Regions from separate parts of the Mesorhizobium sp. M0830 genome, predicted to be linked through region 2. Evidence: predicted binding sites of a transcription regulator. Region 2 holds the regulator's gene; each other region holds the start of a gene.
What was found. The regulator LexA, encoded in region 2, represses DNA repair genes until DNA is damaged. The targets are predictions, from matches to a motif close to TGTTCNNNNTGTGTTCNG.
Positions count from the first base shown of each region.

Region 1: a site for LexA is predicted at 2,109-2,126, ahead of recA (recombinase RecA). Genes of this name have one in related genera too.
Region 3: a site for LexA is predicted at 7,268-7,285, ahead of NKI20_RS03095 (helicase-related protein). Genes of this name have one in related genera too.

Region 1 is NZ_JAMYOR010000039.1:264-10,193, forward strand. It holds gene NKI20_RS21490 (pseudouridine-5'-phosphate glycosidase) at 1-880, opposite strand, end outside; gene NKI20_RS21495 (carbohydrate kinase family protein) at 957-1,901, opposite strand; gene recA (recombinase RecA) at 2,186-3,283, shown strand; gene alaS (alanine--tRNA ligase) at 3,577-6,243, shown strand; gene NKI20_RS21510 (SDR family oxidoreductase) at 6,253-7,566, shown strand; gene NKI20_RS21515 (DUF2269 family protein) at 7,563-8,042, shown strand; gene NKI20_RS21520 (glutathione S-transferase family protein) at 8,095-8,721, opposite strand; gene NKI20_RS21525 (NADP-dependent isocitrate dehydrogenase) at 8,747-9,930, opposite strand, start outside.
Region 2 is NZ_JAMYOR010000058.1:18,627-28,556, reverse strand. It holds gene gltA (citrate synthase) at 1-674, opposite strand, end outside; gene gltX (glutamate--tRNA ligase) at 860-2,284, opposite strand; gene NKI20_RS26680 (ComEC/Rec2 family competence protein) at 2,385-4,850, shown strand; gene lexA (transcriptional repressor LexA) at 4,844-5,596, opposite strand; gene kynU (kynureninase) at 6,039-7,286, opposite strand; gene kynA (tryptophan 2,3-dioxygenase) at 7,367-8,203, opposite strand; gene NKI20_RS26660 (AMP-binding protein) at 8,200-9,825, opposite strand.
Region 3 is NZ_JAMYOR010000003.1:80,730-90,659, forward strand. It holds gene NKI20_RS03065 (amino acid ABC transporter substrate-binding protein) at 1-83, shown strand, start outside; gene NKI20_RS03070 (amino acid ABC transporter permease) at 222-902, shown strand; gene NKI20_RS03075 (amino acid ABC transporter ATP-binding protein) at 899-1,678, shown strand; gene NKI20_RS03080 (CarD family transcriptional regulator) at 1,745-2,326, opposite strand; gene fdxA (ferredoxin FdxA) at 2,692-3,030, opposite strand; gene NKI20_RS03090 (RNA-binding S4 domain-containing protein) at 3,265-3,651, opposite strand; gene NKI20_RS03095 (helicase-related protein) at 3,667-7,101, opposite strand; gene phbB (acetoacetyl-CoA reductase) at 7,810-8,535, opposite strand; gene NKI20_RS03105 (acetyl-CoA C-acetyltransferase) at 8,649-9,833, opposite strand.

The DNA.
Region 1 (9,930 bases), on a different contig from region 2:
TGTTCTCCACCAGCGCGATGTTGGTCTTCAGGCTCCGGCCGCCGGTCAGTTCGAGGATTTTCGACAGCAGGAACGGCGTCACCGCCTTGCCGGTGACGTTGAGCGCCTCGGCGGCCTTCTGCGCGGCTTCGATGTAGCCGGCCATCTCTTCGGCCGGAATTTCGTGGTTCTCGGGCACCGGATTGGCGATCAGCATGCCGCCGGCGAGCCCCAGCGAAGCCCGAGTCTGGTAGAAATGCGCGATCTCTTCCGGTTTGTGTAGGGTCAGCGGCGCGCGGAACGGCGAATGCCGCGACCAGAAGGCCGGCATCGTCTCGCAGCCATGGCCGATCACCGGCACGCCGCGCGTTTCCAGCACTTCCAGCGTCTTTTCGATGTCGAGGATGGCCTTGGCGCCGGCCGACACGACGATGACCGGCGTGCGCGCCAGTTCGTCGAGGTCGGCAGAAATGTCAAAGCTCTTTTCGGCACCCTTGTGCACACCGCCGATGCCGCCGGTGGCGAACACTTTTATGCCGACCATATGCGCCGCGATCATGGTGGCGGCGACCGTGGTGCCGCCGGTGCGCCCTTGCGCCACCGCAAAACCGAGGTCGGCGCGCGACAGCTTCATGGCGTCGCCGGTCATGGCGAGGGACTCACGCTCGCCGTCCGACAGCCCGATCTTGATTCGGCCGCCGACCACGGCGATCGTCGCCGGCACGGCGCCGCCATCGATGATGATCTTTTCGACATCGGCCGCCATGGCGCCATTGTCGGGGTAGGGCATGCCATGGGTGATGATGGTGCTTTCCAGCGCCACCACCGGCCGGCTGGCGGCCAGGGCTTGCGCCACCGGCGCGTGGATATCGATGAAGGGGCGGGCGGTTTCTGGGGTCATCTGGATCTCCAACCCGGAATGAAGCGCATCCACAAGGGGCCTGCGAAAAGATTCCGGCACTGTGAATTTGCCGGTCTCATGCCACTTCCTGCGCGTCCGGCACAAGAGCCAAGGCCTCCGCGAAGGTCGCCGCGGTGAAATCCGGCACGGCGTCGGCGCTTTCAATGGCAAGCGTCGCCGCGGCAATGCCCTCGCGCAGGGCCACCCGTAGCGGCAGGCCGTGCAGCAAGGCAGCGACCGTTGCGCCGGCCAGCGCATCGCCGGCGCCGGTGACGTCAGCCACCCTTCTTGGCGGCGGCGGCAGGATCGAGAAGACGCCGGCTTCATCGAAGCCCAGCATGGCACTGCCGCCCGCCGTCACCACGCCGCTCTTGAGCCCTGCGCGTCTCAGCCCGGCGACGATGTCTTGCGGGGAAGCCGCCGCGTCCAGGTCCGCCAGTGCGATCGCTTCGCGCCGGTTCATGAAGACGACGGTCAGATTGCCAAGCACCGGCTTCAAACGCACGATCTTGGCCGGCGAAATGGCAATGGCGAAGACGGGTTTGCCGGCGGCAAGCGAAACCAGCCGCTCCAGTGCCGCCGTCGGCAGGTTGGCATCGCAGAAGATGGCATCGGCCGCCGCGACCACCTCGCGGACCCTGGAGCGCCTGATCTGCTTGGGAAAGGCCAGGTCATAGAGCGCCATGTCGGCAAAGCCGACGATCAATTCGCCCTCGCTGTCGATCAGCGCCGTATAGCTCGGCGTGGTGCGGTCGAGGAACACCGCGGACAGGTCGGCAATGCCTGCCGCGGCGATGGCCCGTGAAACGGTATCGGCAGCGGCATCGCCGCCGCGCACGGACAGCAACGACGCGGAGACGCCACGGCGAACCGCGCTGCGCAGCGCGTTGAAAACGCCGCCGCCGACATCCTCGTGCATAGTGCCCGGGTTGGAGGCGGCGGGCACATACGGGCCCGACACTTGGCCGCGCCGGTCGATATGGGCGCCACCTACGGCCAGTATTCTCGCGGATTTCAGCATGCAGGCGATATGACCTTTGTTATTCCAGTCGCACAAGCGCTAGGCTGCGTGACGGAGCTTCGCGCGCGAAGGTAGCGATTCGGCGGATCGAAACAATCGAGCCGCCTGGCCCAATGCGTTAGACATCGTGAAGCCAAATCGTGAGACAAAAAAAGAACAGATCTGGATATTTATTGTTTTTCAGATATTTGACCCCTCTTGCCAAACGAGAACAAAAAAGGTACAAATTGGGGCAGGGATTACGGATTGTCCGGCCTTCATTGACGACCAAGGGGTGATGTATCATGGCTCAGAATTCTTTGCGGCTGGTAGAGGACAAAGCGGTGGACAAATCAAAGGCTCTGGATGCGGCGCTGTCGCAAATCGAGCGGGCTTTCGGCAAGGGCTCGATCATGCGGCTCGGCGCGAACGAGCAGGTCGTCGAGATCGAAACGGTGCCGACCGGCTCGCTTGGCCTCGACATCGCGCTTGGCGTCGGTGGCCTGCCGCGCGGCCGCATCGTCGAGATCTACGGGCCGGAAAGCTCGGGCAAGACGACGCTGGCCCTGCACACGGTGGCCGAAGCCCAGAAGAAGGGCGGCATCTGCGCCTTCGTCGATGCCGAACACGCGCTCGATCCGGTCTATGCCCGCAAGCTTGGCGTCGATCTGGAAAACCTCCTGATCTCGCAGCCCGATACCGGTGAGCAGGCGCTGGAAATCTGCGACACGCTGGTGCGCTCCGGCGCCATCGACGTGCTGGTGGTCGATTCGGTCGCTGCGCTGACGCCACGCGCCGAAATCGAAGGCGAGATGGGCGATTCGCTGCCCGGCCTGCAAGCTCGCCTGATGAGCCAGGCGCTGCGCAAGCTGACCGCCTCGATCTCGCGTTCCAACACCATGGTCATCTTCATCAACCAGATCCGCATGAAGATTGGCGTCATGTTCGGTTCGCCCGAAACCACCACAGGCGGCAACGCGCTGAAATTCTACGCCTCGGTGCGCCTCGACATCCGCCGCATCGGCTCGGTCAAGGACCGCGACGAGGTCGTCGGCAACCAGACCCGCGTCAAGGTGGTCAAGAACAAGCTGGCGCCGCCCTTCAAGGTGGTCGAGTTCGACATCATGTATGGTGAAGGCGTGTCCAAGACCGGCGAACTGGTCGATCTCGGCGTCAAAGCCGGCGTGGTCGAGAAGTCGGGCGCCTGGTTCTCCTACAATTCGCAGCGTCTCGGCCAGGGCCGCGAAAACGCCAAGCTGTTCCTGCGCGACAACCCCGACACCGCGCGCGAGATCGAACTCGCGCTCAGGCAAAATGCCGGGCTGATCGCCGAGAAATTCCTTGAGAATGGCGGCTCCGAAGGTAGCGACGACGGTTTCGAGGAGGAATCCGGCGCGATGTGAGAGCCTCGCGCGATGGCCGGAGTTCGGCCATAATCTCGCTCTATTATCTCAGGCTTATGTAATCGAGTTCCGTGTTAATTGCGTTTCGAACCGCCGGCCTAGCGCCGGCGGTTTTTTGCGTCTTGGCAGGGAAACGGGGCCTGGCTCGGACAGCCGGCAAAGGTCGTGGAATGGACCAATTCCGTGTTTCTGGACAGGGTGAAGCGCGGCGGCTAAAAGGCCAACTCTATCTCTGGAAACGCAGAGCCCATTTCCGCCGGTTTGCCGGCGGCTCTCTCGAAAAGGCAGCATTCATGAGTGGCGTGAACGAAATCCGGTCGACATTTCTCGACTACTTTCGCAAGGAAGGTCACGAGATCGTCGCGTCGAGCCCACTGGTGCCGCGCAACGATCCGACGCTGATGTTCACCAACGCCGGCATGGTGCAGTTCAAGAACGTCTTCACCGGGTTGGAGAAGCGGCCCTATTCGCGCGCCTCGACCGCCCAGAAGAGCGTTCGCGCCGGCGGCAAGCACAACGACCTCGACAATGTCGGCTATACCGCGCGCCATCTGACCTTCTTCGAGATGCTCGGCAATTTCTCCTTTGGCGACTACTTCAAGGAGCGCGCCATCGAACTAGCCTGGAACCTGATCACCAAGGAATTCGGCCTGGACAAGGACAAGCTGCTGGTCACCGTCTATCACACGGATGACGAGGCGGCCGGCTTCTGGAAGAAGATCGCCGGGTTTTCCGATGACCGCATCATCCGCATCGCGACCTCGGACAATTTCTGGGCGATGGGCGACACCGGACCTTGCGGGCCGTGCTCGGAGATATTCATCGACCGCGGTGAACACATCTGGGGCGGACCTCCCGGCAGCCCGGAAGAGGACGGCGACCGTTTCCTCGAATTCTGGAACCTGGTGTTCATGCAGTATGAACAGGTGACGAAGGAGGAGCGCATCGATCTGCCGCGCCCGTCGATCGACACCGGCATGGGCCTGGAGCGCATGGCCTCCGTCCTGCAAGGGGTGGAAAGCGTCTTCGAGACCGACCTCTTCCGTCATCTGATCGAGGCGGCGTCGTCAGCGCTTGGACAGGGTCCCGACAAGGAGACGGTCGCGTCCTTTCGCGTCATTGCCGATCACCTGCGCTCGTCATCCTTCCTGGTGGCAGACGGCGTGCTGCCGTCGAACGAAGGCCGCGGCTATGTCCTGCGCCGCATCATGCGCCGCGCCATGCGTCATGCGCAGCTGCTCGGTGCCCGCGATCCCCTGATGTGGCGCCTGGTGCCGGCGCTGGTGCGCGAGATGGGCCAGGCCTATCCGGAACTGGTGCGCGGCGAGCAGTTGATCACCGAGACCCTGAAGCTCGAGGAGACCAGGTTTCGCAAGACGCTGGTGCGTGGCCTCGGCCTGCTCTCGGAAGCGACGGAAACACTGCATGCCGGCGACATGCTGGACGGCGAGACGGCCTTCAAGCTCTACGACACCTACGGCTTCCCGCTCGATCTGACGCAGGACGCGCTGCGCCAGCGCAGCATCTCGGTCGATCTTGCCGGCTTCACCAATGCCATGGAGCAGCAGAAGGCCGAGGCGCGCAAGCATTGGGCTGGCTCCGGCGATGCGGCCACCGAAACCGTCTGGTTTTCGGTGCGCGAGAAGGCGGGCGCCACCGAGTTCCTGGGGTACGAGACCGAACAGGCCGAAGGCATCATCCAGGCGCTTGTCCGGGACGGCAAGACCATCGACAGCGCCGGCAAGGGCGATGCGGTGGCGATCGTCGTCAACCAGACGCCGTTCTATGCAGAGTCCGGCGGCCAGATGGGCGACACCGGTATCATTTCAGGCGAGGGGTTCTCGATCGAGGTCTCCGACACGCAGAAAAAGGCTGATGGCTTGTTCGTGCACATCGGCAAGGTGGCCAGCGGCACGGTCAAGACGGGCGCCGCAGTCGAGTTGAAGGTCGACCATAGCAGGCGCTCCCGGCTGCGCGCCAACCACTCCGCGACGCATCTGATCCATGAGGCGCTGCGTGAGGTGCTGGGCAGCCATGTCGCGCAGAAGGGCTCGCTGGTGGCGCCGGAGCGTCTGCGCTTCGACATCTCGCACAACAAGCCGATTTCACCGGAGGATCTCGAAGAGGTCGAGCGCATGGCCAACGAGATCGTCGTGCAGAACGGCCCAGTGAACACGCGCCTGATGTCGGTCGACGATGCCATCGCCGAAGGCGCCATGGCGCTGTTTGGCGAGAAGTATGGTGACGAAGTGCGCGTTGTTTCGATGGGCACCGGCGTGCATGGCGCCAAGGCCAACCGGCCCTATTCGGTCGAGCTCTGCGGCGGCACGCATGTCAGGGCGACCGGCGACATCGGCCTGGTGCGTGTCGTGTCGGACAGCGCGGTCGCCGCCGGCGTGCGCCGCATCGAGGCGTTGACCGGCGAGGCGGCGCGAAAACATCTCGATGAGCAGGACCGGCGCCTGAAATCGGTCGCCGCGACGCTGAAGATCTCGCCGGCCGACGTGCCGGCGCGTGTCGAGGCGCTGCTCGACGAGCGCAAGAAGCTCGAAAAGGAGCTGACCGAAGCGCGCAAGAAGCTGGCGCTGGGCGGCGGCGCGGCGGCTGGTGCGCCGGCCGAGAACGAGACGGTGGCGGGTGTCGGCTTCCTCGGCAAGGCGGTCTCCGGCGTCTCGCCAAAGGATTTGAAGCCGCTGGCTGACGCCGGCAAGACCTCGCTGGGTTCGGGCGTCGTCGTCTTCGTCGGCGCCGGTGAGGACAACAAGGCGAGCGTTGTGGTCGCTGTCACCGACGATCTCGTCGGCCGTTTCAGCGCCGTCGATCTGGTGCGCGTGGCCTCCGCCGCATTGGGCGGGCAGGGCGGCGGCGGGCGGCCAGACATGGCCCAGGCCGGTGGTCCAGATGCGTCCAGGGCCAATGATGCGATCGCCGCGGTAAAGGCTGCACTCGAAGCCGCCTGAAAGCCGCCCATGCCCGAAAGCGCCGGCAAGAAAGTGCTCGTCCTTGGCGGATACGGTTTGGTCGGCGAAGCCATCGTCAGCCGCTTGCAGCGCGACGGGCATCAGGTAACCGGCCTCGGCCGCGATGTCAGCGATGCCGAGCGGCGCTGGCCAGCGGTGCGCTGGATTGCGGCCGACATTGCGCAACTGCTTTCCGCTGAAGACTGGCTGCCGGTTGTCGGCGGCATGGATGCAGTGGTCAATGCGGCGGGCGCGCTGCAGGACGGCCCGCGCGATCGCCTCGACGCCATCCATCGTGCCGCGGTGACGGCGGTGGTCGCTGCCTGCGAACAGGCCGGTATCAGCCGCTTCGTCCAGATCTCCGCCATCGGTGCCGATCCGGCCTCGGCAGATGCTTTCTTCCGCACCAAGGCACGGGGCGACGAGGCAGTCGCGGCCTCCTCGTTGGCATGGACGATCCTGCGCCCAGGACTGGTGATCGCGCCCGCCGCCTATGGCGGGACGGCACTGTTACGCGCGCTTGCGGCCTTTCCCGGTTTTGTTCCTGTCGTCATGGCGCGCCAGCCGATCCAGACAGTGGCCGTCTCCGACGTTGCCGAGGCGGTGTCGCGCGCGGTCGCCGGATCCTTGCCGCCGCGCCTCTCCGTCGATCTCGTCGAAGCCGAGGCGCGCTCGCTCGCCGAAGTGCTGGCCGCCTTTCGAGCATGGCTTGGGTTGCCACCCGCCCGAGTTGTGCCGATGCCGGCCTTTTTCGGCCGTATCGCGGCTGTTGTTGCTGATGGCCTTGGGCTGCTTGGCTGGCGATCGCCATTGCGCAGCGCAGCCCTTGCCGCGCTTGGGCGCGGCGTCACCGGAAACCCGGTGCCTTGGAGCGAGGTTTCCGGCCACCCGCTAATGCCGCTGGAGGGAACGCTGGCTACCATTCCGGCGCATGTTCAGGAGCGCTGGTTCGCGCGTCTTTGGCTTCTGAAACCGCTCGTATTGGGCGTCCTCTCTCTATTCTGGCTGGTCTCCGGCATTGTCGGCTTCGCCCGGTACGACGCGGCTGCCGACATTCTGGTTTCGCATGGCCTGTCGCCCGCGCTGGCGTTCGGGATGGTTCTTGCCGGAAGTGCCGCCGACCTCGTTGTCGGCGCCGCTGTTATCGTTCGGTCCTTTGCGCGCCTCGCGCTGATGGGGATGATTGCCATCACCTTGGCTTACCTCAGCGTGGCAGCCGCACTTGCGCCCGACCTGTGGCTCGATCCTCTGGGAGCAATGGTCAAGTCTGTACCTGCACTTTGCCTTGCCCTGGTGGCGCTGGCGATTTTGGACGAGCGATGAGCCTCTGGGCCGACATACTGCGCTGGGCGCATATCATCGGCGCCACGGTTCTGTTCGGCACCGGCGCCGGCATCGCCTTCTTCATGCTGATGGCGCAGCGCACCGGCCGCGCCGATATCGTCGCCCATGTCGCCGGAACGGTGGTCATCGCCGACACCATCTTCACGGCGACCGCCGTTGTCGCGCAGCCGATCACGGGTGCGCTGCTGGCGCGGACCATGGGCTGGCCACTGTCCGAAGGCTGGATTGTGCTGTCCTTGCTGCTCTATGTCGTGACAGGCCTGTTCTGGCTGCCGGTGGTCTGGATACAAATCCGGATCCGGAATCTGGCGCGACAGGCGGCCATCGAGAATGGACCGCTGCCCGCCGAAGAGAAGCGCCTTTTTCGGATCTGGTTTGCCTGCGGCTTTCCTGCTTTCGCTGCCGTGCTTGCCATTCTATGGCTGATGGTCACACGGCCGGCAATCAGTCTTTAGCCATCTCCGGTGCGATTGCCGCGATGCGAGTTCGCCGGCGTGCTCAGGCCGATCAGCTCGTCGGGGCACTCGCGACAAAGCTTGGACGAGCTGAAATCCGCTCCCACCAAGCCTGGATCGTCGGAAATTCAGCTAGCAGGCTTTGTCCTTCGGCGACCTTGACGAAATAACCCACGATCGGCGCCGCGTGGAGATCGGCCAGGGTCAGCTGGTCGCCCAGCAGCCACGGCCCTGGCAATATCAGCGAGGAAAGCGTCTGAAGCGCCTTGCTTGCCTGCGAAAGCCCGTTGGCGATCAGTGCTTCGTCAGGGGCTTCCTTCTCCAGCCGCTCGACGGCGACATCCCAGACCATGGATCTGTATGCATAAGCGTCGAGCATGCCGAGGATTTGGTTCATCGTTGCGCGGACGCGGAGTCTCGCGGGCTGAAGGCTCGGCCCGTCAAACGCCTCGTCGATATATCTGGCAATCGCGCTCGTCTCGAACAGCCGAAATCCATCATGCTCGAAAGCCGGGATGCGGGCGAACGGGTGGTGCTCGAAATACCAGGCGGGAATACCCTCGACGGCAAAGACATCGACCGGCACAAGCTCGTAGTCGATGCCTTTTTCCGTAAGCACGAGGCGGACAATGCGCACATAGACGCTGTAATTCGCCCCGTAGACGATGGGCTTGCCCATGCTGGCCCTCCCGAACCTCGAGAGGTCAGGCCATCGCCTTCTGCAGGTTCTCGTCGATCTTGTCGAGGAAGCCGGTGGTCGAAAGCCAGGGCTGGTCGGGGCCGATCAGCAGCGACAGGTCCTTGGTCATGAAGCCGGATTCGACGGTCTGGATGCAGACCCGTTCCAGCGTCTCGGCAAAGCGTTTCAGCTCTGCATTGTCGTCGAGCTTGGCGCGATGGGCGAGGCCGCGCGTCCAGGCGAAGATCGAGGCGATCGAATTGGTCGAGGTTTCTTCGCCCTTCTGGTACTGGCGATAATGGCGTGTGACGGTGCCGTGCGCGGCTTCGGCTTCCACCGTGTTGCCGTCCGGCGTCATCAGCACCGAGGTCATCAGGCCGAGCGAGCCGAAACCCTGCGCCACCGTGTCGGACTGGACGTCGCCGTCATAGTTCTTGCAGGCCCAGACATAGCCGCCCGACCATTTCAGGCTGGAAGCCACCATGTCGTCGATCAGCCGGTGCTCGTACCATAGCTTCTTCGACTTGAACTCGGCCTCGAATTCAGCCTCGTAGACTTCCTGAAAAATGTCCTTGAAGCGGCCATCATAGGCCTTGAGGATGGTGTTCTTGGTCGACAGATAGACCGGATAGTTGCGCAGCAGGCCGTAGTTGAGCGAGGCGCGGGCGAATTCGCGGATCGACTCGTCGAGATTGTACATGGCCATGGCGACGCCGGCGCCGGGCGCGTCGTAGACATCGTGCTCGATCACCTTGCCATCCTCGCCGACGAACTTGATCGTCAGCTTGCCCTTGCCGGGAAAGCGGAAATCGGTGGCGCGGTACTGGTCGCCGAAGGCGTGACGGCCGACGATGATCGGCTTGGTCCAGCCGGGCACCAGCCGCGGCACGTTCTTCATGATGATCGGCTCGCGGAAGATCGTGCCGCCGAGGATGTTGCGGATGGTGCCGTTCGGCGACTTCCACATCTTCTTCAGCTTGAATTCCTCGACGCGCTGCTCGTCGGGGGTGATGGTCGCGCATTTCACGCCGACGCCGTATTTCTTGATGGCGTTGGCCGAATCGATAGTCACCTGGTCGTTGGTCGCGTCGCGATGCTCGATGCCGAGGTCGTAATATTCGAGCTTCAGGTCGAGATATGGGTGGATCAGCTTGTCCTTGATGAACTGCCAGATGATGCGGGTCATCTCGTCGCCGTCGAGCTCGACGA
Region 2 (9,930 bases):
ATCTTGTATTCCTCGCATGGCACGGCAAAGCACATATGCAGGAAATTGGCGGCGAAATTCAGCTCGTTCTTCGGATAAATGAAGGGCTGGCCGATGTGGTATTTGTAGGCCATCGCGGCGATCGTCGGCATCTTGGCGATCAGCCGCATCGACGCCACCATGCGCTGATACGGGTCGGAGATGTCGGTGGAATCGTGATAGAAGGCCGACAGCGCGCCGACCACGCCGCACATCACCGCCATCGGGTGCGCGTCGCGGCGGAATCCAGTGAAGAAGCGCGACATCTGTTCGTGCACCATGGTGTGGCGCGTCACGCGGTAATCGAAATCGTCCTTCTGCGCCTTGGTCGGCAATTCACCGTAGAGCAGGAGATAGCAGACCTCGAGGAAGTCGCCGTGTTCGGCCAACTGGTCGATCGGGTAGCCGCGATGCAGCAGTATGCCGGCGTCGCCGTCGATGAAGGTGATTTCGGATTCGCAGCTTGCGGTCGAGGTGAAGCCGGGATCGTAGGTGAAGGCCCCGGTGGTGGTGTAGAGCGAAGCGATGTCGATGACGTCAGGCCCGACAGAACCGCTTCGCACCTTGAATTCGTGGGTCTTGCCGGCGAATGCAAGCGTTGCCGTGGCCTCCTGGCCCTTGCCGCCCAAGTCCAGTTTTTTAGCAGCGTCGGTCATTGCAAACTCCTTCTTGTTTCCTCATGCCGGCAAAGGCAAAAATTCCGCAGAGCGACACGTTGAGATCACCGCAATGCGCGTATTCGCCACCGCATTTCAGGAGGTGCGTGCCAGATTGGGCCAAGGCCTAATGTTGCACTGCGAAACCCGCCTTTCAATGCCAATCTTCTTGGGCCAGTTTGCTCCTAATCGATTTGGTCTTCTATGCGCGCCAGGCTTTCCTCGCGGCCGAGCACGGCAAGCACATCGAACACGCCCGGCGAGGTGCTTTTGCCGGTCAAAGCGGCGCGCAGAGGCTGGGCCACAGCGCCGAGCTTGTGGCCACCAGCCATGGCAACCTCGCGGATCGCGGCCTCTGCCGAGGCGGCCGTCCAATCACTTGTAAGCCCATTCAAAGCTTCGTGAGCGCCGCGCAGGATCTTGCGGGCATCGTCATTGAGCAAAAGGGCCGCCTTGTCGTCGATCGGTAGTGGCCGGGTGGCAAACAGGAAGGCAGCACCATCGACGAGTTCGACCAGCGTCTTGGCGCGCTCCTTCAGGCCCGGCAACGCGGCCAGCAGCTGCGCCTTGTTGCTGTCGTTCAGACGCGCGGCCATCGCCGAGCCGCCTTCGAGATAGGGCAGGGTGGCGATGAAGATATCGAACAGCTCGGCGTTGCCCATGCGGCGCATATGCGCGCCGTTGATCGCCTCCAGCTTGGCGAAGTCGAATCGGGCCGCGCTTTTGTTGACGTCACCGATGTCGAACCAGGAGATCATATCGTCGATCGACATGATCTCGTCGTCGCCGTGGCTCCAGCCCAAGCGCGCCAGGTAGTTCAGCAATGCCTCCGGCAGATAACCCATGGCACGATAGGCTTCGACGCCGAGCGCGCCATGCCGCTTCGACAGCTTGGCGCCATCGGCACCGTGGATCAACGGGATGTGCGACATCGAGGGCACGGCCCAGCCCATGGCGTTGTAGATCACAGTCTGGCGCGCGGCGTTGGTCAGATGATCGTCGCCGCGGATGATATGGGTGACGCCCATGTCATGATCGTCGACGACGACTGCATGCATGTAGGTCGGATTGCCGTCCGAACGCAGGATGATGAAATCGTCGAGATCCTTGTTGGGGAAGCGTACCTCGCCCTGGACACGGTCATGGACAATCGTCTCGCCCTCGGTCGGCGCCTTGATGCGGATGGCACCCTTGTCGCCTGCAGGCGCCTCTGAGGGGGCACGGTCGCGCCAGCGGCCATCATAGCGGGGCGGCAGGCCTTTGGCTCTGGCGGCCTCGCGCATCGCCTCCAGTTCGGCCGGCGTGGCATAGCAATAATAAGCCTTGCCCAGGCGCACGAGTTCCTCGGCCACCTCGCGGTGGCGCGGCGCGCGCTCGAACTGCGACACCGGCTCGCCGTCCCAGGTCAGGCCGAGCCAGGAAAGTCCGTCGAGAATGGCAGCCGTCGCCGCGTCGTTGGAGCGTTCGCGATCGGTATCTTCGATGCGCAGCAGCATCGTGCCGCCGGTGTGCCTTGCATACAGCCAGTTGAACAGCGCCGTGCGCGCGCCGCCTATATGCAGGTAGCCGGTGGGCGAGGGAGCAAAACGGGTGACGACCTTGTCGGACATGTAACTCTCGGAAACCATCTGAAGCGGGTGCGGTGCGCGGACTTTCGCGCGCCCGGCGTTCATGTAGCATAGGGTGTCGAGGGCGCAAGGGGCAGACCCGATGGCTGGACGAGGCTGGGGCTCGGATCAGGACGAGGACGCTGTCATTGGCGTCAGCGAGCGGTCCCTGTTTGCAGCGCCACTGCCAGCTTCATTGCCGCCGCCATCGCCCCTTGTGCCGGCACCCGACAAGGCGCCTTTGCAAGCCGGTGTCTCCGCCCCTGTTCCAACTGCCGAAGCCAGCAGGATCGTGCGCTTGCGCCGGCAGATTGGCCTGATATCACCGCCGCGCCTGCGCAATAGCCTGGCCATGGCGGCGGGCCTGGAACTCGACCGAGGCGTGGCCTTCCTGCTGGTGCCGGTCTGCCTGGCAAGCGGGGCGATCGGCTATTTTTCGCTTGTGGCGGAGCCGGACTTCGCAAAGCCTGTCGCAGTTGTCATCTTGGCGGGGCTCTGTGCGCTGGTCTCGCGTTCCTGGCCGAAAACCCATCTGTCCTTCATGGCGGCGCTTTTGTGTACACTCGGCCTGCTCGCCGCGAAGGTCGAGACATGGCGAGCCGGAACGCAGATGCTGGGCTCGGAAATCTCGACGCAAGTGACCGGCCGGGTCGTCTCGCTCGAACGGATGGAGAGCGGTCGCATCCGGCTGACAATCGACGTGGCATCGACTGCAAGGCCGAAACTGCGCTATGCGCCGGAGCGGGTGCGGCTTTCGGCACGCAATATCCCGGCGGACATGACCGCCGGTTCCCTGATCACTGGGTATGCCAAGCTGTTGCCACCGACCGGGCCGGTGCGGCCGGACAGCTACGACTTCTCCTTCGACAGCTATTTCGCCGGCATCGGCGGCAGCGGTTTCTTTCTCGGCAATCCAAAACTTGTCGTCACCGACGACGATAACATGCCGTTGGCGGCCCGGCTTTCCTCGGGGATCGAAAAAGCCCGTGAGGCCATTGCCGATCACATCAGGGGCAGCGTCGGTGGCGCCGAAGGCGAGATCGCCGCGGCGCTGATCGTCGGCGTTCGCGCCGGCATTCCCGATGACGTGAACGAGGCGATGCGGCGTACCGGCATCTATCACATCATCTCCATTTCCGGACTGCACATGGCGCTGGTCGCTGGCACCATCATGGGTTTGCTGCGTGGCGCCTTCGCCCTGTTTCCGGATTTTTCCGCGCGTCGCCCGGTCAAGAAGTATGCTGCGGCTGCCGCACTGTTCTCGATCGCCGCCTATCTTATCATCTCAGGCGTCGTCGTTGCCGCCGAGCGCAGTTTCATCATGCTGGCGGTGATGCTGATTGCCGTTCTTTTTGATCGGGCAGCACTGACGATGCGCAATCTGGCGATCTCGGCGATCGCGGTCATCATGGTGTCGCCGCATGAAGTGGTCGGCCCGAGTTTTCAAATGTCGTTTGCCGCGACGGCCGCGCTGGTCGGTGCCTATGCCGGCTGGGCGGATCATCGTGCGGGGAAGGCGAGGCCACCGCCGCCAAAGCGATCCTTGCCCGGCTTCCTGACGCGAAAACTCCTGCTGGCGGCAGCCGGCCTTGCCATGACCTCCATCATCGCTGGCAGCGCCACGGCGCTGTTTGCCATCTGGCATTTTCAGCGTGTGTCGCCGCTCAGCCTGTTCGCCAACCTGGCCATCATGCCTATCGTAACAGTCGTAATGTTCCTGGCTGTCGCCAGCGCGCTGCTGATGCCATTCGGGTTGGACTGGCCGGCCCTCTATCTGATGGGCAAAGGCCTGACGGTGATGATCGCGATGTCCGGATGGATTTCCGAGCGTTCGCCAGTCGACGCAATCGGTTTGATTTCGCAGCAATCCGTCGTGCTGGTGACGATTGCCTTGGTCATCGCGACGATGGCGACCACATGGTTGCGGCTCGCAGCGCTTCCCTTCGCGCTTGCCGGCCTGTTGACCGTCTCGGATACGCGCGCACCTGACGTGCTGGTCTCGGAGGATGCGAGGCTGGTGGCGCTGCCGATTGGCGGCGGCGAACTCGCGGTCAGCCGGGCCAGGCCGAACGAATTCACCGTCGACAACTGGAAGCGTGCGCTGACATCCGAAAGCATTATCGCGCCGGAGGTGTTCGACGAAGGCGACGGGCAATTCGACGTCGAGGATGCGGCTGAAATGCCGGCGGGAGCGCCATTCTATTGCACATCAGGCGTTTGTCTCGCCAGGCATCCGTCCGGTGCTATCATTGCCTATGTCGAGGACCGAAAGGACACCTGGAAAGCCTGCGGCTTCGCCGACCTGATCGTCATCAACGACGCGACGGCCTATGACGCTTGTCACAACCCGCTGGTTCTCGTCATCACCAAACGGCAACTGGCTAGCAATGGCAGTGCTGCCGTCTTCTTCGATCGCCAGTCGGCGACCACGCCGGCAACGGTCAGCTTTGCGGTGGGTAGGCCCTACCGGCCTTGGCACGTGCAACGTAAGTTTTCGCGTGAGGCGAGGGGCCTGCCGCCCTTCAAGAGACCGGACAAGCCCGTCGTTAAACCGCAGGTGCCTCAGTAACGGCGGATCAGGCCGACAAGCTTGCCCTGCACCTTGACCCGGTCTGGTCCGAAAATCCGTGTCTCATAGGCCGGATTGGCGGCTTCGAGAGCAATCGAGGCACCCTTGCGGCGGAACCGCTTCAGCGTCGCTTCCTCTTCATCCACCAGCGCCACGATGATCTCGCCAGGGCTCGCCGTATCGGCGTTGCGGATGATGACGGTGTCGCCGTCGAAGATGCCGGCCTCGATCATCGAGTCGCCCTTGACCTCCAGCGCATAGTGCTCGCCTCCCATGATCATGTCCGGCGGCACCGAGATCGAATGGGTCTGGTGCTGGATGGCATCGATCGGCACACCGGCGGCGATGCGCCCCATCACAGGGATCGACACGGCGGAGACCACGTCGTCGTCATTGCCGGCTGAAGGCATCCGTGAAGACGCCGGCTTGATCTGCCGGCCAAGGCCGCCCTGGCCGAGACTGGCCTGACCAAGACTGCCCTGGATGACGCTAGGCGAGAACTTTTTCGCCGCGTTGAGGCCGGGCGCGATCGAATCCGGCAGCCGCAGCACTTCCAACGCGCGCGCCCGGTTGGGCAGCCGGCGAATGAAGCCGCGCTCTTCCAGTGCCGTGATCAAACGATGAATCCCGGATTTGGAGGCAAGGTCGAGCGCCTCCTTCATCTCGTCGAAGGATGGCGGAATGCCGCTTTCCTTCAGGCGTTCATGAATGAACATCAGCAGTTCGTGTTGCTTGCGTGTCAGCATGGCGGCCCCCAGGGTACCTAAAACCAGAATCAGAAAACAAACCCAGAACAAACACTATATGTTCCAGTTGTGTTCTGCAACCGTTTAAAGTTTAATGAATCTGTTAAGGCCGCTGAAATTATTTGGCGCGCGCCAGCGCGCTTGGGTGATCACGGCATGCCGTCACAAGGCGCTTTCCGGCATTGAAATTGTTATGGTTAATGGGCTGCCGCCCATCGTTGGCCCAAGCTTTGGCATGAGCTGCCCATGGATCCGCGACGGGGCATTTCCAGCCTTCCATGCGTTCGTCTGCCGTGAACGAAACGAAGCCAAAATGCCAACCTTGGTTAATTTGTTGATGCCAGTGTTGGCCAGCAGCGGCAACCGGATTTGTGCACTGGAAATTCGTCCCTCCATCATCCGACCAAGAGGCAACGATGCGACAACAGTTGGGACGACTGCGTCAGGTCACGGCCTCCTTGACGGCGAAACGCTGGTCCTTCCATGCATCCGTTCGCAGAATGTCTTCCAGCACCTCGACCGCCAGCCACACGTCCTTGTAGCCGACATAGAGCGGCGTAAATCCGAAACGGATGGTTGACGGCGCGCGGAAGTCACCGATCACTCCGCGCTCGATCAGCGCCCGCATGATTTGATAGCCATGATCGTGAACGAACGACACCTGGCTGCCGCGCCTGGTCGCGTCGCGGGTGCTCTCCAGCGTGAGGCCATAGGCGCCGCACTTCGCTTCGACGAGCTGGATGAACAGTTCGGTCAGCGCGACGCTTTTCTTTCGCAATGCCGCCACGTCGACGTCGTTCCAGATTGCGAGCGCACCTTTGAGCGCCCGCATCGACAGGACCGGCTGCGTGCCGCACAGAAAGCGGCGGATACCGGTGCCGGCAACATAGCCTCGTTCGAAGGCAAAGGGCCGTGCATGCCCCCACCAGCCGCTGAGCGGCTGGCTGATCGCGCCGTGGTGGCGTTGCGCGGCATAGATGAAGGCTGGCGCGCCTGGACCGCCGTTGAGGTACTTGTAGGTGCAGCCGACAGCGAAATCGGCTTTTGCATGATCGAGCTCGACTGGCAGAGCGCCAGCGGTGTGGCATAGATCCCAGACGATCAGCACTCCGGCCGCATGAGCTATGCGCGTCAGCGCCGCCATGTCGCGCAGTTCACCCGATTTGTAATTGACGTGGTTGATCAGCACCACCGCGACGCTTTCGTCGATCAGCTCTTCGATGGTTGGCGCGTCGACGCCCGCGAGGCGCAGAAGGACCCCATCGCGGGTCGAGGCAACGCCTTCGGCGATGTAGAGGTCGGTGGGAAAACTGTCAGCCTCGGCGACGATGGCCGATCGGCCGGGCCGCATCTCCATCGCGGCATGTAGCACCTTGTAGATGTTGATCGACGTCGTGTCGCAGACAACAGTCTGTCCGGCTGCGGCCCCGATCAAGCGTCCGAGCTGGTCGCCAAGTTCGATCGGCATCTCGAACCATCCGGCTGTATTCCAGGCCCGAATGAGATCCTTGGCCCATTCCTCGGTGGCCGCCTGCTGCAGCTCGCCGAAAACGGCATGCGACGCTGCCCCAAGCGAATTGCCGTCGAGATAGATCACCCCCTCCGGCAGAATGAAACGATCGCGCATGGCGCGGAGCGGATCCGTGGCATCCATCGCTTCGATTGCAGCGAGATCAGGAATTCCACTCATGGTCAGTCAGTCCTCGGTTGTTCGCGAAGGTTTTCCGCTGCAAGCGCGCCCTCGATGTGCCTGTTCTCATTTCGATTGTGTCAAAGCCGGGTACGGACTGCCCACAGCTCCGGAAACAGCACGACCTCGAGCATCTTCTTGAGATACGAAGCACCCGACGTGCCGCCGGTGCCGCGTTTCAGGCCGATGATGCGCTCGACCGTGGTGACGTGGTTGAAGCGCCAGCGGCGGAAATAGTCCTCGAAGTCGACCAGCTTCTCGGCCAGTTCGTAGAACATCCAGTAGCGCTGCGGGTCGCGGTAGATGGTCTGCCAGGCGACCAGAACCTCTTCATTCTCGGTTCGCGTCTCACGCCAATCCGTGCGCCTGGCATCGGTGCCGATGTCGAATCCGTTGCGCGCCAGAAGCAGCAGCGCTTCGTCGTAGAGCGACGGCTCCGCCAGGATCGCCTCCAGCTTGCCGCTGAGGTCCGGCCGGTGCTTGTGAGGGCCCAGCATGGCGAGGTTGCGGTTGCCGGCCATGAACTCTATGGCGCGATACTGCCAGGACTGGAAACCCGAGGACTGGCCGAGTGCATCGCGGAACTCGGTATATTCGCTGGGCGTCATCGTGCGCAGCACATCCCAGGCGTTGTTGAGCTGTTCGAAAATGCGGGCGACGCGCGACAGCATCTTGAAGCTTGGCTCGAGGCGATCGGCGCGGATCGAGCGGATCGCAGCGCCAATCTCGTGCAGGGCGAGCTTCATCCACAGTTCGGAGGTCTGGTGCTGGATGATGAACAGCATCTCGTCATGCGCCGAAGACAGCGGCGTCTGGGCCTCCAGCACTTTCTCCAGGTGCAGATAGTCGCTGTAGGACATGCTCTCCTTGAACGACATCTGTGCGCCTTCGGACGCCGGATCGTAGGGTTCGCTCAATTGATCTTCTCCGTGCGCAGCCGAAAACGCTGGATCTTGCCGGTCTGGGTCTTGGGCAGCGCGGCGATAAATTTCACCGATCGCGGATATTTATAGGGCGCGATCGTTGCCTTGACGTGGTCCTGCAGGCGCTTGGTCGTCAATGCGTCCGGCGCTACGCCCTGCACCAGCACGACGTGCGCTTCGACGATCTGGCCGCGTTCGGCATCTTCCGTGCCGATCACCGCGCATTCGGCAACATCCGGGTGCGACAGGAGTGCCGCCTCGACCTCGGGTCCGGCAATGTTGTAGCCGGCGCTGACGATCATGTCGTCGGAGCGCGCGGCGAAATGGAAGAAGCCGTCTTCGTCCTGCGTGAAGGTGTCGCCGGTGAGGTTCCAGCCGTCGCGGACGTAGTCCTTCTGCCTGTTATCGGCCATGTAGCGGCAGCCGGTCGGTCCGCGCACCGCCAGCCTGCCGGTCGCGCCGCGCGGCAGCTCGCGCATCTCCTCGTCGACGATGCGCGCCTCGTAGCCGCCCACCGGCTTGCCGGTCGACGCCGGCTTCATGTCGTCAAAGCGGTTGGAGATGAAGATGTGCAGCATCTCGGTGGCGCCGATGCCGTCGAGGATAGGCTTGCCGGTCTTTTGCGTCCACTCTTCGAAAACCGGAGCGGGCAAGGTTTCGCCAGCCGAAACGGCGACACGCAGCGATGACAGATCGGCCCCTTCATCCATGGCCTTCAGCATGGCGCGGTAGGCGGTCGGCGCGGTGAAGGAGACGGTCGCCTTATAGGTCTCGATGATGTGTATCATGTTGGGCGGCGTCGCCTGTTCCAACAGTGTCGCTGCCGCACCGAAGCGGAGCGGGAAGATGGCGAGCCCGCCAAGGCCGAAGGTGAAGGCCAGCGGCGGCGAGCCGACAAAGATATCGTCCGGTGTCACCCGAAGGATTTCGCGTGCGTACGCATCGGCGATGATCAGGAGGTCGCGGTGGAAATGCATCGTCGCCTTCGGCACGCCAGTCGTGCCCGAGGTGAAGCCGAGCAGCGCGACATCGTCGCGGCCGGTGTCGACGGCGGTGAACGTCACCGGCTTATCGAGAGCGGCACGGTCGAGTTCAGCATCATGGTTGGCGGTGCCGTCGAAGCCGATGACCTGTTTGAGGAACGCGCTGTCCTTGGCGCAGGCTGTCATCTCGTCCATCAGCCTGGTGTCACACAACGCGATGGTGATTTCCGCCTTGTCGACGATCTTGGCAAGCTCACCGGCGCGCAGCATCGGCATGGTGTTGACGACCACGGCGCCGACCTTGGTGGCGGCCAGCCAGCAGGCGACCATGGCGGGGTTGTTGGCGGAGCGGACCAGCACCCGGTTGCCCGGCTTGACGCCGTAGTTCTCGACCAGCGCGTGGGCTAGCCTGTTCGTCCAGTCGGACAGTTCCTTGTAGGTGCGGCGGCGGCCATTGCCGATCAGCGCGGTGTGGTCACCGAGGCCCCTCTCGACCAGCCTGTCCGTCAGTTCGACGCCGGCATTGAGACGTTCGGGATAATCAAAGCCGTCGAGCAGGAAATCCGGCCACTGCTCCGGAGGCGGCAGGTGATCGCGCGTGAACGTGTCGATATGCGCTGAAGGCCCAAGCATGTCGCCGCTATCCCGTCTGCTGCCTGGCCAGTGCGCGATGTGCCTGACCTGTGTGGTGGATTTGAAGTTCCTGTCTTTCGCGGGAGGTTTTCGTACCGCCAATCG
Region 3 (9,930 bases), on a different contig from region 2:
ACAAGGCGCTGGCCGACATCAAGGCCGATGGCACCTACCAGAAGATCGCCGACACCTATTTCGGCCAGGACGTTTCGAAGTAAGCTGATGAGGTGGGCCCGGTCTCCGGCCCACGAGACATATGAAGCGGCGAGCCGTCTTTGACCGGCCGCCGCTTTTGTCGTGATATGTCTGACGCATTCACGCCTTGATGAGCCGCCTCGACCATTGGAGAATCTTACGTGCCGCACTGGCTGCAACTGATGCTGGAGTCACTGCCTTCGCTGTTGTGGGCGGCGCTGATCTTCACCGTGCCGCTGACGCTGTTGTCCTTCGCTCTCGGCTTGACGGTCGGCCTGGGTGCTGCGCTCGCCCGGCTGTTCGGACCGAAGCCCCTGGTCGCGCTGGTGCGCTTCTACGTCTGGATTTTTCGCGGCACGCCGCTCCTGGTTCAGCTGTTCCTGATCTTCTACGGCCTGCCGTCGGTCGGCATTCTGCTCGATGCCTTCACCGCGGCGTTGATCGGCTTCACGCTCAACATAGGCGCCTACACGTCGGAGATCATCCGCGCTGCGATAGGCTCGGTGCCGAAGGGCCAGTGGGAGGCCGGCTATTCGATCGGCATGACCTGGAGCCAGGCGATGCGGCGCACCATCCTGCCGCAGGCCGGCCGGGTCGCGGTGCCGCCGCTCTCCAACACTTTCATCTCGCTGGTCAAGGACACGTCGCTGGCGGCCGCGATCACCGTGCCGGAAATGTTCCAGGCGGCGCAGCGCATCGTCGCCACCACCTATGAGCCGCTTATCCTCTATGTCGAGGCGGCGATGCTCTATCTGGCGATGAGTTCGGTGCTGTCGGCCTTGCAGACGCGACTGGAAACCCGGCTCAACCGCTATGGCGGCTTCCTGGAGGCGCGCTCATGATCGGCCTCACCAACATCGAGAAACGCTTCGGCGACAACCTTGTGCTGAAGGGCGTGACGGTCACCATTGCCGAAGGCAGCGTTACAGCGCTGGTCGGGCCTTCAGGCGGCGGCAAAAGCACCTTGCTGCGCTGCGTCAACCTTCTGGAGATCCCGACTTCGGGCACGGTGCGCATCGGTGACGAGGCGCTGGAATTCCAACCCGGCGTCAGGGTTCCGGCCAGGGATATCCAGCGCCTGCGGCTGCAGACCGGCATGGTGTTCCAGAACTTCCAGCTGTTTCCGCATCGCACCGCGATCGAAAACGTCATGGAAGGGCTGGTGACGGTGCTGAAATGGCCGCCGGAGAGGGCACGCGAGCGGGCGCTCGCCCTGCTGGAAAAAGTTGGGATGGTGCACAAGGCGGACGCTTGGCCGGCGACGCTGTCGGGCGGCCAACAGCAGCGTGTGGCGATCGCGCGTGCCTTGGCGCCGTCGCCGAAAGTTCTGCTCTGCGACGAGCCGACCTCGGCGCTTGACCCGGAACTGGCGCAAGAGGTGGTAGACGTGCTCGGCAAGCTCGCCAGCGAAGGCACGACCATGGTGATGGCGACGCATGATCTGCGCCTCGCCTCCAAGATCGCCCAGGAAGTGGTGTTTCTCGATGCCGGCGTCATCGTCGAGAAAGGGCCGGCCGCGCTGCTGTTCGGCAATCCCGAGAAGCAACGGACGAAGCGGTTTATTGCGACGCTGAAGCAGGAGGCGGAGAGGGAAAGTGGCGGCGACGGATCGCTGTAGCTTCATCGTCAAAAAGCAAAAAACCCGGCGCAAGGCCGGGTTTTTCATGAACTCAAAGGCAAAAGCTCAGGCAGCTTCTTCCTGCTCGGCTTCCTCATTATCAGCCTTGGCACCCCGCTTAGGCCCCTTGTTGAGGTTGACCTCGATCAGGCGCACGGCTTCGGTTTCCGACATGCGATTGACGGCCGCGATCTCGCGGGCCATGCGGTCGAGCGCTGCCTCATAGAGTTGGCGTTCGGAATAGGACTGCTCTGGCTGGTTGTCGGCGCGGTAGAGGTCGCGCACAACTTCCGAGATCGAGATCAGGTCGCCGGAATTGATCTTCGCATCATATTCCTGGGCGCGGCGCGACCACATGGTGCGCTTGACCCGGGCGCGACCCTGCACGACCTTCAGCGCGCGCTCGACATAGTCCTCTTCCGACAGCTTGCGCATGCCGATGGAGGTCGCCTTGGCGACCGGCACCTTCAGGCGCATCTTGTCCTTCGAGAAGTCGATGACGAATAGTTCCAGCTTATGTCCAGCAACTTCCTGCTCGTCGATCGACACGATCTGGCCGACGCCGTGCGCCGGGTAGACGATGTACTCGCCGGTCTTAAAACCGTGACGCGCAGCGGTGGACTTTTTCTGCGGGGTGATCGTAGCCATTACGCCCTGAACTCCTTGTTGTGGTACCGGCGTCCTGCCGGCCCGAACTCGCGCGATCGGGGGAGCCGATCGTTTGCCGCACAACAGATGACCCACCGGAAAAGCCGGACCGGCAAACGCAATATTGCGACCGCCTGGCCCAGATCGCTCTGGTCCGGAATGGGATTTTCACCTTTCAGTGATTTGGGGCGTCTGCGCCATAAATCGACGTGTGTCACCGGCATATTTGGCTCATGTAACACAAAAAGTCGGAAGAATCAAGGTTTTGCTGCATAAGCGAACGCCACAGGTCAACGCCGCCTGTCAAGGCGGTTAATGTGACGTGCCCCTTACCCCGCGTAATTCAGGCCTTTGCGGCCGTGTTGTCAATCGCCTTCGCCGGGCTCGGGCGAGAAGTATTTCTCGAACTTGCCGGCCTCGCCGTCGAAGGATTTGGCGTCGGCCGGTGGCTCCTTCTTGGCGGTGATGTTGGGCCATTTATCGGCGTATTCGGTGTTGATCTGCAGCCATTTGTCGAGCCCCGGCTCGGTGTCGGGCTTGATCGCGTCGGCCGGGCATTCCGGCTCGCAAACGCCGCAGTCGATGCACTCGTCGGGATGGATGACGAGCATGTTCTCGCCTTCGTAGAAACAGTCGACCGGACAGACCTCGATGCAGTCCATATATTTGCATTTGATGCAATTGTCGGTCACGACATAGGTCATCGGTCGGCTCCGGTACGTCCCATTTTTGTTGGGCTTTTTCCGTCAGGTAACGCCTTTATCGGCCGCTTGCAAGGGTAGCGATTGCGGGTGGTGCCGGTGTTTCGGGAATGAATATCAGACGACAGGCCCGGCGGCAGTCAGCCATGTCCCGCGAAACGTCTTGATTGCCGGGTTCAGTTTTGCCTCAGGCGTGTCGTTGTCCCATTCCCGCTGCGTGTTCCTGGATGTCAGGCATCAGTCTTCGCCGAGCAAGCGGTCGGTCTGGCGGCGTTCCTTCTTGGTCGGGCGGCCGCTACCGGCCTCGCGCAGCCCCGGAATTGCATCAGGAGGGGCTTCGCCCTTCGGCGCGGGCGGTGGCGAGATATCTTCGTACAGCGTGCGGGCCTCCTCGGCCGGGCCACGTCGAACACCGGCGCCAAGCACCTTCCAGACGAAGATGCGCCGCTCGAGCGTGATGGTCAGCACGTCGCCAGGCTTGACCAGATCGGAGGCCTGCGCTGCTTTGTCGCGATTGATGCGCACGCGGCCGGCGACCACCAGTTTCGCTGCCAGCGAGCGTGATTTCACGGCGCGCGAGAAGAATAGCCATTTGTCGATGCGCTGGCGGCCTTCGACGACCATCGAGGCGAGCCAGGTCTACTTCTTCAGCTGGTCGCGCAGAGCGGCGAGCTTGGCAAACGGCGAGTCAGGATCGAAGCGCACCGGGCGTTCCTCGCGCGGCTTCGGCTGGAAAGCCGGCTTGCTGCCTTGCGCACCCTTGCCGTCCGGCCTGCCGCCCTTCCAGTCGGGCCGGCCATCGCGTCGGTCCGACCGCTCGCCTTGCGGGCGGCCATCACGCCGCTGTTCGCCTTGCGGGCGGCCGTCACGCCGCTGTTCGCCTTCGGCCTGAGGCTTGGGCTTGAACTTCGAACGGTCGAAGCGCGGCTTGCCGGCGCCTTCGCGCCGTCCTTCATGGGCCGGACGATCGCCAGGTGGAACTGCGGCTGGGGCGCCGGCAGCATCCACAGGCGCATCGCTTCGGCCGCGCCCTTGCCCGTTGCGCGGGCGATTGTTCCTGCGGCTGTCGTCGCGGTTGCGCGGGCGCTGTTCGAAGCGACCCTGGCGCCACAACAGTATGGGCTTTGGCGCTTCGGCTTCTGGGGCGGGTTCGCTGCTGGCGGCCGCTTCAGCCGCCGCTGCAGGTTCGCTTGGCGCGGCGTCCGTTGCGGGCGCGGCATCTGGCGTCAGCTCGGCCGGTGCGGTTTCAATCTCGGCTGCCTGTGGTTCAACCGGCGCAGGTTCGGCGGCCTCTGCAACAATCTCGGCTACCGGCGCTTCGTCCTGCACGGTTTCGACTGGAGTGTCCGCCTGTTCCGCCACATCGGGCACAGTAGGTTCTGCGGCGGTGTCTGCGATGATTTCGGCAGGACTTTCGGCCGGCGTTTCCGAAGCGGCCACTGCGTCCGATGCCGGCTCCGAACCTTCGATCGCTGCCTCCGCGGCCGCGTCGGTTGCCGCGGCTTCTGCCGCCTTGGCCTGTTCGGCACGTGCCGCCGCTTCCGCCGCCAGCTTGGCAGCGGCAGCTTCGCGCGCGGCATTGTCCTGTGCTTCGAGCAGTGCCTTGACCTCGACGGCCGGTTTAGGCTCGGCGCGGTAGCCCAGGCCTTTCAGGATTTCTTCCATGTCGTCGGCGGTGGCGCCGAGGATCGACATCATGGGCGGCGTCACCATGAAGGACTGGCCGTCATAGGCGCCGTCCGGGCGTTGCCCGAGACCCGGCTTCCAGTTGGTCGCCGGGCGGATCAGGTCGGCCAGCCGTTCCAGGATGTCGATGCGCACGGCGCGGCGGCCGAGATTGCGGTAGCCGGCCAACTTGTAGAAGGTCTTGTCGAAGGCAGGATCGATGACCACCGATGTGCGGCCGGAAGCGAGCGCGTGAACCACGTCGCCAAAGCCGGGCTTGTCCTTGCCGTCGTTCTTCAACGCCCAGAGAAGCGTCACCAGTCCGGCGGGCGCCGGCTTGATCAGCGCCGGCACGAAGACATGGTAGGCGCCGAAGCGCACGCCAAGCCGGCGAAGGGCGGCGCGACCTTCCTGGTCGAGCGACTTCATCTCCTCGGCGATGTCGCGGCGGTTGATGAGACCGAAATTCTCGACCAGCTGGAAGGCGATGCCACGGCCGATGCCGGAAATCTGGTCGGCATTCTTAAGGTCGACCAGCGGCTTCAGCAGCGATTCGATCTGGAAATTGACGAACCGCTCGGCACGCGCGGCGACCTTGTCGCGTGCCGGGCCAGTCAGCTGTTCGTCGGCCAACAGCACCAGGCGCGGCTTCAGCGCGTCTTCGCCCGAAACCAGCGTGCCGATCGGCGCGCCGATCCAGCGCAGCGTGCCGTCCGAGCCAAGCGCGATGTCGCCATTGGCTGAAGCGCCGAAGCGCTCGGCGCGCGCCTCGAACTCGGCGGCCAGCGCCTTCTGGGCGGCGGTGCGCACGGCCTTGGCGTCTTCGCCGCCGACGGTCTGGTCGGCGGTGAAGCGGAACCCTTGCAACTCGCCGACATGGTGGCCTTCGACAAGGACGGTTCCGGTAGGACTAATTTCGGCTTCAGGCATGGTATTTTCTCTAAGGCGCCGCATGAGGACGGAAGTCCTGCGGTCTACGAAGCGTTTCGTCAACCGCTCATGCAGCGCATCCGACAATCTGTCTTCGATTTCGCGCGTCTTTTCCTGCCAGTGTGCCTGATCGGCCAGCCAACCGGGCCGGTTCGACACGAATGTCCAGGTGCGGATCTGGGCAATGCGATGCGACAACGTGTCGATGTCGCCCTCGGTGGTGTCGGCGCGGCGCACCTGCTCGGCCATGTAATTCTCGTCGACATGGCCATGCCGTGCAAGGTCCGTGTAGATCGAAGCAATGAGGTCTGCATGCTGGGCCGGCGCGATCCTGCGGTAATCGGGCAGCGCGCAGGCCTCCCACAGCAGCGCCACGCGTTTGGCATTGCTGGCAAGAGCGCGGATGTCTTCGTCGCGCGACAGATATTCAAGCGCCTGCGCGTCGACTGCAGGCAGCGCACGCGTCAGTCCTTCGACCGGGGCATTGGTTTCGATCGAGCGCTTCAGCGCATCGAGGCTGGCGAAGTCGAAACGCGCGGTTCGCCATTGCAGCACCTTCACCGGATCGAAATCATGGCCTTCGATCTTCTTGATCAGTTCCTCGTCCAGCGGGTCGACCTGGCCGGTGACGCCAAAGGTGCCGTCGCGCAGATGCCGACCGGCGCGGCCGGCGATCTGGCCAAGCTCGGCCGCCATCAGGTTGCGATACTGATAACCATCGAACTTCCGGTTCTGGGCGAAAGCGACGTGATCGAGATCGAGGTTGAGGCCCATGCCGATGGCGTCGGTGGCAATGAGATAGTCGACATCGCCCGACTGGAACAGCGCCACCTGGGCGTTGCGGGTGCGTGGGCTGAGCGCGCCGAGCACGACTGCGGCACCGCCTTGCTGCCGGCGGATCAGTTCGGCGATGGCGTAGACCTCGTCGGCGGAGAAGGCGACGATCGCCGTGCGCCGCGGCAGACGGGTCAGTTTCTTGGAGCCGGCATAGGCAAGATGCGACAGCCTCGGCCGCGTCACCACAGAGACGCCTCTCAGCAGGCGCTGCAAAATGCCGTGCATGGTGGCGGCACCGAGCAGCAACGTTTCCTGACGGCCGCGCAGATGCAGGATGCGGTCGGTGAAGATGTGGCCGCGTTCGAGGTCGCCGGCAAGCTGCACCTCGTCGATGGCGACAAAGGCGGCATCGGTCTCGCGCGGCATGGCCTCAACGGTGCAGACCGAATATTTCGCGCCCGCCGGCTGGATCTTTTCCTCGCCGGTGATCAGCGCGACCTTGTGGGCGCCAACCTTTTCGCAGACGCGGGCATAGACCTCGCGCGCCAGCAGCCTGAGCGGGAGGCCGATGATACCACTCTCGTGTGCCACCATGCGCTCGATGGCGAGATGGGTCTTGCCGGTGTTGGTGGGCCCAAGTACGGCAGTCACGTCGCGACCCGAAAGGATCAGTGGCTCAGTGTGTTTCGGCTGGATGTTCATTGATCCGGAAATAAGGCTTCTGGCCTCTGGTTGTCGGGAGCGTGCCTCAACTGGCGCGTATGACAGGGGACACATAGGGATTTCGGGCGAGAAGCGAAAGCGGAATGTTCCGCCGGCGGCTAGAAGGGGTCTTTGTCAAGCTCTCAATCGGCTGCGGATTAACGGATAGAACGAGTCTGGAACGAATCGGCGACGAATCAGTGACTCCTGCAGATTCAGCTTTTGTTCACGGCTATATGTGGGTTTTGCGACCACTGAACGCACCACATGCTGAATCCCGGAACTGGCCCGTTTCATGCTAGGAGGGCTATGACGTTAACCTTTGCCCATGAGCGATCATGAAGGCTTGGCGTTCCTCGCCCAACGGCATGAAATTATTGATCTTTCCTAATCAACGTTAAGGATTGGGCTGGCGATTCAGGTCGCCATCGTTAACTTTCCGGTCAAAGCCAGAACGAATCGGAGACGAATCGGCGATGGCATGATTTTCCTGGTTTGTTCACCCCAATACCTAGTGTTGTAGACAGGTTTTCCACCAATTATCCACAGGCTTGGGAACAGGTTTCGCACACGGCAGCGGCCGGCCGTTAACCTTTGCGTGCCGGATTGGGTCAGCGACCGACGAGGACATCTCGAAAAGATCAGGCTGGCAACGAAAAACGGGCCGGCGTACCGGCCCGTCGATCTATCGCCTACATCGCCGCGTCGTCAGACGAAATACTGGCCGCCATTGGCTGTGATGGTCGAGCCGGTGATGAAGCCGGCATCTTCGGAAGCCAGGAAAACGACGCAGCGCGCGATCTCCTCGGGCTCGCCGAGGCGGCCGACGGGGATTTGCGGGATGATGCGCTCGTTGAGCACCTTCTCGTCGATCGCCTTGACCATCTCGGTGGCGATGTAGCCGGGGCAGATGACATTGACGGTGATGCCCGCGCGCGCCCCCTCTTGAGCCAGAGCTTTGCTGAAACCGATGTCGCCGGCCTTGGCGGCGGAATAGTTGACCTGGCCGGCCTGGCCCTTCTGGCCGTTGATCGAGGAGATGGTGATGACACGGCCGAACTTGCGGTCGCGCATGCCGCTCCACAGCGGATGCGTCATGTTGAAGACGCCCGACAAATTGGTGTCGATGACCTCTTTCCACTGCTCGCGCGTGATCTTGTGGAACATGGCGTCACGGGTGATGCCGGCATTGTTGACCAGCACCGAGACGGGGCCGAGATCGGCCTCGACTTGGCTGATGCCGGCGGCGCAGGCGTCATAGTCGGCGACCGACCATTTGTAGACCGGAATGCCGGTCTCGGCCTTGAATTTCGCCGCCGCTTCGTCATTGCCGGCATAGTTGGCGGCAACCGAATAGCCGGCGTTCTTCAATGTGATCGAGATCGCCGCGCCGATGCCGCGCGATCCGCCCGTGACGATTGCTACCTTGGTCATGAAGTTCCTCCTCCCTAGAGTTTTTCGTGAATGGTCAATAGTGAATGGTGAATGGTCGAAGACGGACGGCTACCCGCCATTCACCATTTGCCACTCACCATTCACTCTTTTTCTCAGATTGCCTCCACGCACATGGCGACGCCCATGCCGCCGCCGATGCAGAGCGTAGCGAGGCCCTTCTTGGCGCCGCGCCGGCGCATCTCGAAGACCAGTGTGTTGAAGATGCGGGCACCTGAGGCGCCGATCGGGTGACCGATGGCGATCGCACCGCCGTTGACGTTGACGATCGAAGGATCCCAGCCCATATCCTTGTTGACGGCGCAGGCTTGCGCCGCAAAGGCTTCGTTGGCCTCGATCAGGTCCAGATCGCCGACCGACCAGCCGGCCTTTTCCAATGCCTTGCGCGAGGCGGGAATAGGTCCGGTGCCCATGATCTGCGGATCGACGCCGGCGGTTGCCCAGGACACGATACGCGCCAGCGGGGTGATGCCGCGCCTCACTGCTTCCGCTTCGCTCATCAGCACAGCACCCGCGGCGCCGTCATTGATGCCGGAGGCGTTGGCGGCGGTTACCGTGCCGTCCTTGTCGAAAGCCGGCTTCAGCTTGGTCATGGCGTCGATCGTGGCGCCGTGACGGATGTACTCATCCTGGTCGACAATGGTGTCGCCCTTCTTGCCCTTGATGGTGACGGCGACGATCTCGTCCTTGAATTTGCCGGCCTTCTGCGCGGCCTCGGCCTTGTTCTGCGAGGCCAGTGCGAACTGGTCCTGGTCGTCGCGGGTGATCTGGAACTGGCGCGCGACGTTTTCGGCGGTGTTGCCCATGTGATAGCCGTTGAAGGCATCCCACAGCCCGTCCTTGATCATGGTGTCGATCAGCTTGAAGTCGCCCATCTTGACGCCGGCGCGCAGGTGCTGGGCATGTGTCGAAAGCGACATCGATTCCTGGCCGCCCGCGATGATCACCTTGGCGTCGCCGCTGGCGATCTGCTGCATGCCGAGCGCAATGGCGCGCAGCCCCGAGCCGCAAACCTGATTGAGGCCCCAGGCCGTGGTTTCCTTGGGCAGGCCGGCATTGATCGATGCCTGGCGGGCCGGGTTCTGACCCTGCGCCGCGGTCAGCACCTGACCAAGGATGACCTCGTCGACCTCGCCTGGTTCAACACCGGCGCGCGACAGCAATTCCCTGATGACGACGGCACCGAGCTCATGTGCCGGGGTGGCGGCGAAGGCGCCGTTGAAGGAGCCGACCGGTGTGCGTGCGGCGCTGGCGACGACGATGGAATTGGCAGAGGTCATTTTCTTCTCCGGACTTCGAGCTGTCGTATTTTTGGGCGTTGTTGGCGACTTTTCTTGCCCTTTCCATGATCCAAGTCAAACCGGAAATGGGCATGGC